2 regions of the Duganella zoogloeoides genome follow, and region 1 is predicted to be linked to the other one. Evidence: predicted binding sites of a transcription regulator. Region 1 holds the regulator's gene; the other holds the start of a gene.
The links. The regulator HrcA, encoded in region 1, represses chaperone genes, less so after heat shock. The targets are predictions, from matches to a motif close to TTAGCACTCNNNNNNNNNGAGTGCTAA.

Region 1 (4,418 bases):
ACGCCACAGGTGAAGTAATCCGGATTTCGGGTAATCGTGATGTCGTACTCGGTGCCGTAGTCGATCTGCTGGGGGAAAGCAAACGACGAGGCGCCCTTGGGCACATCGATCGTATTGCCACCATTGCTAAGTTGCAAGCCATCCACGGTCAGGCCCGACACCGAACCTTGCACCGTGTATTGGGCTTTGCCGCCGCATGCCGACAGCAGACTGGCCAGGGTCAGCGCGACCAGCGCGCCTGCGTACGAAAATTTCATGTATTTCTCCGGAGTTTATCGAGGACGTGTTGAGCGTATTGATCAGGTGGCTGGAACGTCAGCGCAGGTGAGGGTGACGGCCGGGCTGGTGGTGGCGCCAACGATCAAGTCCTGGTTGCCAATCGTGCCCACGGCGTTGCCGGTAACGGTACAGCGCTGCGTCTTGGGTTGCTCGAGTATATTGATGCCATAGGCCGAACCATCGCCGATCGTGTGCGGGAACACGAACGAGGCCGCGCCTGCGGGGACGCTCACGGTATCGGCGCCATTGGCCATGACCAGGCCGTCCGATTTGAGGTTCACTACCGCGCCGCCAAGCTTGCGCGGATCGTTGGTGCAGACAACCTGCACGTTATAGGCGTTATAGACATTGGCCTTGCCCGAGCCACCGCTGACCGCGCAGGTGGCGCCGACCGGTCCGGGCGACTTGACGGTGACGTTGAAGTTGTCATCGACCGACACCGGTTTGGTGAAAACAAAAGTGCTCTGTCCGGCGGCGATCTCGAGGGTGTCACCGTTGCCTTCGTTGACCAGCACCAGCCCGGCCTTGGTCAATCCGGTAATGTTGCCAGCAATTTGCAGGCTGCCGTCGCTGCCGCCGCAGGCGCTCAGGATGGCGCCGCACAGCAGGGCCACGCTTGAGCGCAGAGTCATATTTTTCATCAGAACTTTCTCCAAAACGAATAGGGGCCGGCAGCATGCACAGGGCTAGCGCGGGTGCAGCATCTTACACGGGTTTGAGCGGTATTTTAGTGCATTTGGTAACAGCGGTCGCCGCCACGGATGTAACAGCGTGTTAGTGCCGCATGCGGCGCCAGAGGCAGGCCGGCCGCGATCGGTGCGACAATGGTGGCTTCTGCCGACTCATAACGATGCCACCATGACCACTCGTACCCCGCAAGCCTTGCTGTTCGACCTCGACGACACCCTGTGGCCGATCGGCCCCGTGATCGCGGCGGCCGAACTGGGCTGGCACGCCTGGCTGGCCGAACGCGCGCCGCTGGTGACCGACAAGTATACAGTGGAGCAATTGCGCGCGCTGCGCATGGCGCTGCTCGAGCGCCAGCCGGAGATGGTGGCCGACCTGTACCAGTTGCGCCGCGCCGCACTGGAAGCCGTGTTTCTCGAAACCGGCGCCGATGTTGCCCATATCGACGGCGCCATGGCCCATTTCCACACCCTGCGCAACGCCGTCACCGTGTTCGACGACGTGCTGCCCGCACTGGAAGAGCTGCGCACCATGTTGCGCCTCGGCGTGATCACCAACGGCAACGCCGACCTTGAAGTCATCGGTCTGCACCACCACTTTGAAGTGGCGCTGGCCTCGCACAGTTTCGGCCGCGCCAAGCCCGCGCCGGAAATTTTCCTGGCCGCCTGTACGGCGATGGGCGTGGCGCCCGAGCACGCCATCTACGTGGGCGACGACTTGCGGCTCGACGTGCAGGGCGCGCAGGCGGTCGGCATGCGCGCGGTGTGGATCAACCGCAGCGGCAGCACCGCCCATCTCGACGCCGGCATCGTGCCTGACGCCATCTGCGCCAGTTTCGACGAACTGCTGGTGTGGGTGAAGGACCAGATGCGGCATAATAAGCAGGACCAACCCCAGGGACACTGAAGATAATCACCATGCAACTCGACACACGCGCCCAAACCCTGCTCAAAGCCCTGGTAGAACGCTATATTGCGGACGGCCAGCCGGTGGGCTCGCGCGCCTTGTCCAAGATCTCCGGTCTCGACCTGTCGCCGGCCACCATCCGCAACATCATGGCCGACCTGGAAGACCTCGGCTACGTGGCCAGTCCGCACACGTCGGCCGGGCGCGTGCCCACGCCGCGCGGCTACCGGATTTTTGTCGATACCCTGCTCACGGTGCAGCCGTTCGACGAGCAGTCGGTGGAGTCGCGCATGCGCCTGCAGGCGCCGCAGCCGCAAAAAATGATTTCCAATGCCGCGCAGATGCTGTCGTCGCTGTCGCAGTTTGCCGGCGTGGTACTGAGCCCGCGCCGCGAATCGGTGTTCCAGCAGATCGAATTCCTGCGCCTGGGCGAAAAACGCATTTTGCTGGTCATTGTCGGCCCTACCGGCGACGTCCAGAACCGCATGCTGCTCACCGATGTCGATTACAGCCCGTCGCAGCTGGTGCAGTCGGCCAATTACATCAACCAGAACTACGGTGGCCTGTCGCTCGACGACGTGCACCGCCGCCTGGCAGGCGAAGTGCGCCAGTTGCGCGACGATATGAGCAGGTTGATGCAGGTGGCGGTAGAGGCGGGCAGCGAGGCGATGGCCGACGACAAGGACGACATGGTGATCTCGGGCGAGCGCAACCTGCTGTCGGTCAGCGACTTGTCGAGCAATATGTCGTCGCTGCGGCAAATGTTCGACATGTTCGAGCAAAAGACCGGCTTGCTGCAACTGCTCGACATGTCGAGCAAGGCCAGTGGCGTGCAGATCTATATCGGCGGCGAATCGAGCCTGGTGCCGATGGACGAGATGAGCGTGGTGACGGCGCCGTACACGGCCAACGGCAAGATCGTCGGCACGCTGGGAGTGATCGGCCCCACCCGCATGGCGTACGAGCGGGTGATACCGATTGTGGATATTACGGCCAAGCTGCTATCGAACGCGCTCAGCCATAATTGATCAGGCAGGTTTGTGGGGGCAGGCGACCTTGGTGCAGTTGCCGTAGATGGCCAGGGCGTGCTCTGCAATGCTGAAACCGCGCTCCTTGGCAATCGCGTTCTGGCGCTCTTCGATGGCTTCGTCGTAAAACTCTTCCACGCGGCCGCAGTCGAGGCACACCAGGTGGTCGTGGTGCGAACCGGCGTTCAGCTCGAAGATCGCCTTGCCGGTTTCGAAATGATTGCGGTTGAGCAAGCCGGCTTGCTCGAACTGGGTCAGCACGCGGTAGACGGTGGCCAGGCCCACGTCCATATTGTCGGCCAGCAGGATTTTATAAACATCCTCGGCGGTCAGGTGGCGGACGTCGCTGGTCTGGAAGATGTCCAGGATTTTAAGGCGAGGCAGCGTGGCTTTCAGGCCGCTGGCCTTCAGATCGGTTGGATTATTTCCCATGGTGGACACTCTTATTCTGGTTGGCGATTAGCTAGCCCACAGTTTAACGCACTCCGCGCCGCGCCGCACACAATCTACCGCCGTCTTGCACCGTTGGCGGTTTTTTGGCATTTGCAAACTTTTACACTTGCGCCTTGCAAAACAAGGACATATCAGGGATTGTGCTTTATGATATGGCGTTTTTTGGCATTCCGCTTGACCAGATTGAGGACATTTATGCGCGTCACCCAGGCTTTATCGCAGTCGTTGTTGCACGGTTCTACTTCCAAGGTGGTCGCATGTGTAGTGCTGGCCGCAGCGCTGGGTGGCTGCGCTTCCAAAACCACGCTGGGCGAGAGATCGAACCAGGTCAAGGACGCCGAGCCGACGCTGGACGCCAGCAAGGGCGCACAGACCACCACCATCACCAAGCTGCAACGCTTCATGTGGTTCTTCTCGCCGTACCGTCCCGACATCCAGCAAGGTAACTTCGTCTCGGAAGAAATGCTGAACCAGCTCAAGGTGGGCATGACGCGCGACCAGGTCCGCTTCATCTTCGGCACCGCGCTGCTGGCCGACCCGTTCCACGCCAACCGCTGGGACTACGCGTTTCGCATGGCCAAGGGCAGCGGCGAAATCACCACCAGCCGCGTGATCGTGTTCTTCGACAAGGACGGCAAGGTCGAGCGCTGGGAAGGTGGCAACCTGCCGACCGAAAAGGAATACATTGCCCGCATCGCCGGTCCGGCGCCGAAGATCAAGAAGAACCAGGACGCGCCCGAAAACAAGCCGGCCCCGTCCACCGCGCCACTGCCAGCGGGCAGCGACAAGGCCAATGCTGCGCCGGTTGGCGTGGGCGTGAGTACTGAAACGAAATAAGCAAGGAAACAGCATGACCGAGATGAATATCGCCATTGCCGGCGCCGGTGGCCGCATGGGCCGCATCCTGATCGAATCCGTCCAGCAGGCCGACGATGCCCGCCTGGCCGGCGCCCTCAACCACGCCGGTGCACCCGGGGTGGGCGAAGATGCCGCCGCCTTCCTCGGCCAGCCGGCCGGCGTGATCGTGGAATCGGACCTGGCCCGTGGCCTGGCCGATGCCCAATA
Region 2 (4,418 bases), 1.5 Mb from region 1:
CGACGACGACCTGTACGACGAGCTCGAAGCAGCACTTTTAATGGCCGATGCCGGTGTCGATGCCACCGAGTACCTGCTGACTGCGCTCAAGCGCAAGGTCAAGGAAGACAAGCTGCTCGATGCGGCCGCCGTCAAGGCCGCGCTCAAGCAATTGCTGACCGAACTGCTGCTGCCGCTGCAAAAGCCGTTCGAACTGGGCCGCCACCAGCCGATGGTGATGATGATCTCGGGCGTCAATGGCGCCGGCAAGACCACCACCATCGGCAAGCTGGCCAAGCACATGCAGTCGAACGGCCAGTCGGTGCTGCTGGCCGCCGGCGACACATTCCGCGCCGCCGCCCGCGAGCAACTGATGGTCTGGGGCCAGCGCAACAACATTACCGTGATCTCGCAGGCGTCCGGCGATCCGGCCGCCGTGTCGTTTGATGCGGTGCAGTCGGGCAAGGCGCGCGGCCTCGACGTGGTGATGATCGACACCGCCGGCCGCCTGCCCACCCAGTTGCACCTGATGGAAGAATTGAAAAAGGTCCAGCGCGTGATCGGCAAGGGCATGGACGGCGCACCACACGAAACCTTGTTGGTCATCGACGGCAATACCGGGCAAAATGCGCTGGCGCAAGTGAAAGCGTTCGACGACGCCCTCAAGCTGACCGGCCTGGTCATTACCAAGCTGGACGGCACTGCCAAGGGCGGCGTGCTCGCTGCCATCGCCCGCGTACGCCCGGTGCCCGTGTACTTCATTGGCATCGGTGAAAAAATCGAAGACTTGCAGCCGTTTGTCGCGGCCGAGTTTGTTGAAGCGCTGCTCGGCTAATCACGGATAACCACACCATCAGAATGATCGAATTCCGCAACGTCTCCAAGCAGTACTCCCCCGATGCGGTGGCGCTGCGCGACCTCTCGTTCAACGTTGACAAGGGCGAACTGGTGTTCCTGGCCGGCCCGTCCGGCGCCGGCAAGTCCACCCTGCTGAAAATGATCGCCGCCGTGGAACGTCCCACGGCGGGCCAGGTGATCGTCAACGGCCAGGATATTTCGCGCATCCGCTCATCGGCCGTGCCGTTCCTGCGCCGCAAGCTGGGCCTGATCTTCCAGCAGCAGCGCCTGCTCACCGACCGTACCATCCTGGCCAACGTGATGCTGCCACTGCTGGTCACCGGCTCGTCGCATCGCGAAGCCGAGCAGCGCGCCCGCGCCGCGCTCGACAAGGTGGGCCTGCTCGAGCGCGCCAGCGCCCAGCCGCTGGCCCTGTCCGGCGGCGAGCAGCAGCGCGTGTCGATCGCTCGCGCCATCGTCAACCGGCCGCAGGTGATCCTGGCCGACGAACCCACTGCCAACCTCGACCGTGCCAGCGCCAACAAGGTGCTCGATGCACTCAAGGCGTTCCACTCGGTGGGCGTGACCTGCCTCATTTCCAGCCACGACGAGCAGATGCTGGACGCGGCCGCACGCGTGATCCGGCTCAACCATGGTCAACTGGAGGTGGCGCCATGACTTACTGGTTCCGCCAGCACCATTACGCGCTGTCGGTCGCGCTGGTGCACCTGCGCCGTGCGCCGGGAAGTTTTCTGTTCAATATATTAGTGGTGGCGATTGCGCTGGCGCTGCCGTTCATGGGCGCCACCCTGCTCGACAATGTGCGCCCGATGTCCGAACAGTTGTCGGTCGATCCCGAGCTGAGCATCTTCCTCAAGCAGGATACGCCGCGCCAGCAAGCCGAAGAACTGGCCGTGCTGCTGCGCCAGGCCGTGCCCGACAAGCAGGCCAAGATCATTTTCACCGAGCGCGAAAAGGCGCTGGAGACGCTCAAGGAAAAAAGCGGCCTGGCCGACGTACTGACCACCCTGGGCGAAAACCCCTTGCCGGACAGCTATGTGCTAAAGCTCGATGCGTTCCGCCTGGCCGAGTCCGGCGGCGACGTGGATGTGCTGGCCGAGCAGATCCGCGAGCTGCCCGGGGTCGATACGGTGCAAGTCGATTCGGCCTGGGTCAAGCGCCTGGCCGCCCTGCTGGGCATCCTGCGCCTGGCGCTGCTGCTGGCGGCCACGCTGGGCACGGTGGTGGTGGCCGTGGTGTTCAACACCATCCGTTTGCAGGTGCTGACCCAGCGCGAGGAAATCCAGGTTTCCAAGCTGATCGGCGCCACCGACAGCTTCATCCACCGCCCCTTCTATTACACCGGTGCGCTGCTGGGCCTGTGCTCGGGCGCGCTGGCCCTGGGCGCGGTGGCACTGGCGCTGCGCCCGCTCAATGCAGCAATTGCCGAGTTCGCGCGCCTGTATGCGTCGGAATTCCAGCTGACGCCGCTCTCTGCGCCGCTGATGGCCGGTTTGCTGGCCCTGTCCGCCGGGCTGGGCCTGATCGGCGCCGTCCTGTCGGTGCAGCGCCACCTGGCGCGCGTGCAATAATCTCCCGCCGCCGCAACCGCCTGGTTGCGGCCCCCTCAGGTGCGGCCGCGCACCGACTTCCCAAGCCCCTCCCCTCAGCATAGGCACGAGATTAAGTCCAGTCTAAGCTGCAACGCGCACACTTCATACATGGAAGCGATGAGCTTCATCAAGCTCATAGCAAATTTACTATCAAGGCCATAGATTTGCAGCGATTGGCACTCTCGGACAGAGAGTGCTAATATATGAACACTGCAGAGCTAATCAATGTCTTTGTAGCAACCAGCAATCATCGAGCGAAGGAAATGAAAATGACTATGATGTCCGCAACGACCTCGTTGGCCGCTGCCAACAACAGTGCTTTGGGACTCGGGTTCACTGGCAACCTGGGGAACCTGGACGCCTATATTTCGGCTGTCAACCGCCTGCCGATGTTGACGCACGCCGATGAGGTATCGCTGGGTAAACGCCTCAAGGAAAGCAACGATCTGGCCGCTGCGCAGCAACTGGTGCTGTCGCACCTGCGCCTGGTGGTATCGATCGCCCGTGGCTACCTCGGTTACGGTTTGCCGCATGCCGATCTGATCCAGGAAGGTAATATCGGCCTGATGAAGGCGGTCAAGCGTTTCGACCCCGACCAGAACGTGCGCCTGGTGTCGTACGCCATGCACTGGATCAAGGCCGAGATGCATGAGTACATCCTGAAAAACTGGCGCCTGGTCAAGGTGGCCACCACCAAGGCCCAGCGCAAGCTGTTCTTCAACCTGCGCAGCCACAAGACCGGCCTCGATGCAATGAGCCCGGCGCAAGTGGATAGCCTGGCGAAGATGCTCGACGTCAAGCGTGAAGAAGTAATCGAGATGGAAACCCGTCTCAGCGGTCGCGACATCGCGCTGGAGTCGCCAACCGACGACGAAGACGACAAGTTCGCGCCGATCGCCTATCTGTCGTCCGAGCAATCGGAACCGACCCGGGTGCTGGAAGCGGAGCAAGTCACGCGCCTGCAATCGGAAGGCCTGGAGCAGGCGCTGGGCAAGCTCGACGCCCGCTCGCGTCGCATCGTCGAAGCGCGCTGGCTGGCCAACGACGACGGCTCGGGCGCCACGCTGCACACGCTGGCGGAAGAGTTCGGCGTATCGGCCGAGCGCATCCGCCAGATCGAGTCGGCAGCGTTGAAGAAAATGAAGGGTTCGCTGGCGGCTTACGTTTAATCCGCACTGCCAGCCGGTGTCGGGCCCAGCGGGTCCGACACCAAGCAATAAAACCCGCGTCACGCTGACCGCGTACGGGGTAGCAGTTTCTTATTCAGCCAGGCTTTTCGCCAACAATTCGCCCACCAGCTGATTCATATCAATGCCACGCGCCGTTGCTTGTGCATTTAATTGCGCAACCAGGTCGCTATTCAATTTGACGGCAAACGGCACCAGGCCCAGGGCCTGGTCGCGGCGGCGCTGTTCGCGCTTGTCGATCACTTCCGGCGCCTTGCCGAAGCTGGACGCGTGGCCCGCCGACATTTTGCCCATGATTTTTTTGGCATCGGCCTTGGCCAGTTCGGTCTTGCGCATGGTAATTCCCTGTGAGTGTTTGCTAAGTGCCGACATTCTACGCAGCTTGGGCGCTGCCGGTGGGGTTTGTTTGCCCCTGAGCCGTCACGCCGTCACCGCAGCTTAACCGTGCGACACACAAATGATAGTTTTGTTAAGATTTTTAACCACAATATTCAGAGAGGTCAAGATGAAGAAATCCATTTTGCGCCAGCTGATCGTCCTGCCCCTGCTGACGGTCGTGATGGCCGGGCTGTATGCCTGTGGTTCGGCATCCGGCACCAGCCGCGCCGCTTCCACGCCGCAACCGTTCAACACCACTTACGTGCTGGCGCAAGGCGCCAGCGCCATGATCACGCCAGCCGCCCAGCCCGCTGCCAGCGGCAAGGCAGGCACGCTGGTCGCCCCTGTCGTGCGCCTCGACCGCGTCAACGACAGCCGCTGCCGCGAAGGCGCCGTGTGCGTCTGGGCCGGCTATATCAGCTAC

Region 2: rpoH (RNA polymerase sigma factor RpoH) is a predicted target of HrcA. The motif match lies at 2,603-2,629, and genes of this name have one in related genera.

The regions. Positions count from the first base shown of each region.
Region 1 is NZ_CP140152.1:134,850-139,267, forward strand. Features, by position in the region: gene SR858_RS00600 (hypothetical protein) at 1-257, opposite strand, end outside; gene SR858_RS00605 (hypothetical protein) at 300-920, opposite strand; gene SR858_RS00610 (HAD family hydrolase) at 1,138-1,872, shown strand; gene hrcA (heat-inducible transcriptional repressor HrcA) at 1,884-2,900, shown strand; gene fur (ferric iron uptake transcriptional regulator) at 2,901-3,332, opposite strand; gene SR858_RS00625 (outer membrane protein assembly factor BamE) at 3,549-4,190, shown strand; gene dapB (4-hydroxy-tetrahydrodipicolinate reductase) at 4,204-4,418, shown strand, end outside.
Region 2 is NZ_CP140152.1:4,964,258-4,968,675, forward strand. Features, by position in the region: gene ftsY (signal recognition particle-docking protein FtsY) at 1-814, shown strand, start outside; gene ftsE (cell division ATP-binding protein FtsE) at 838-1,494, shown strand; gene ftsX (permease-like cell division protein FtsX) at 1,491-2,408, shown strand; gene rpoH (RNA polymerase sigma factor RpoH) at 2,699-3,598, shown strand; gene SR858_RS21905 (hypothetical protein) at 3,689-3,952, opposite strand; gene SR858_RS21910 (hypothetical protein) at 4,122-4,418, shown strand, end outside.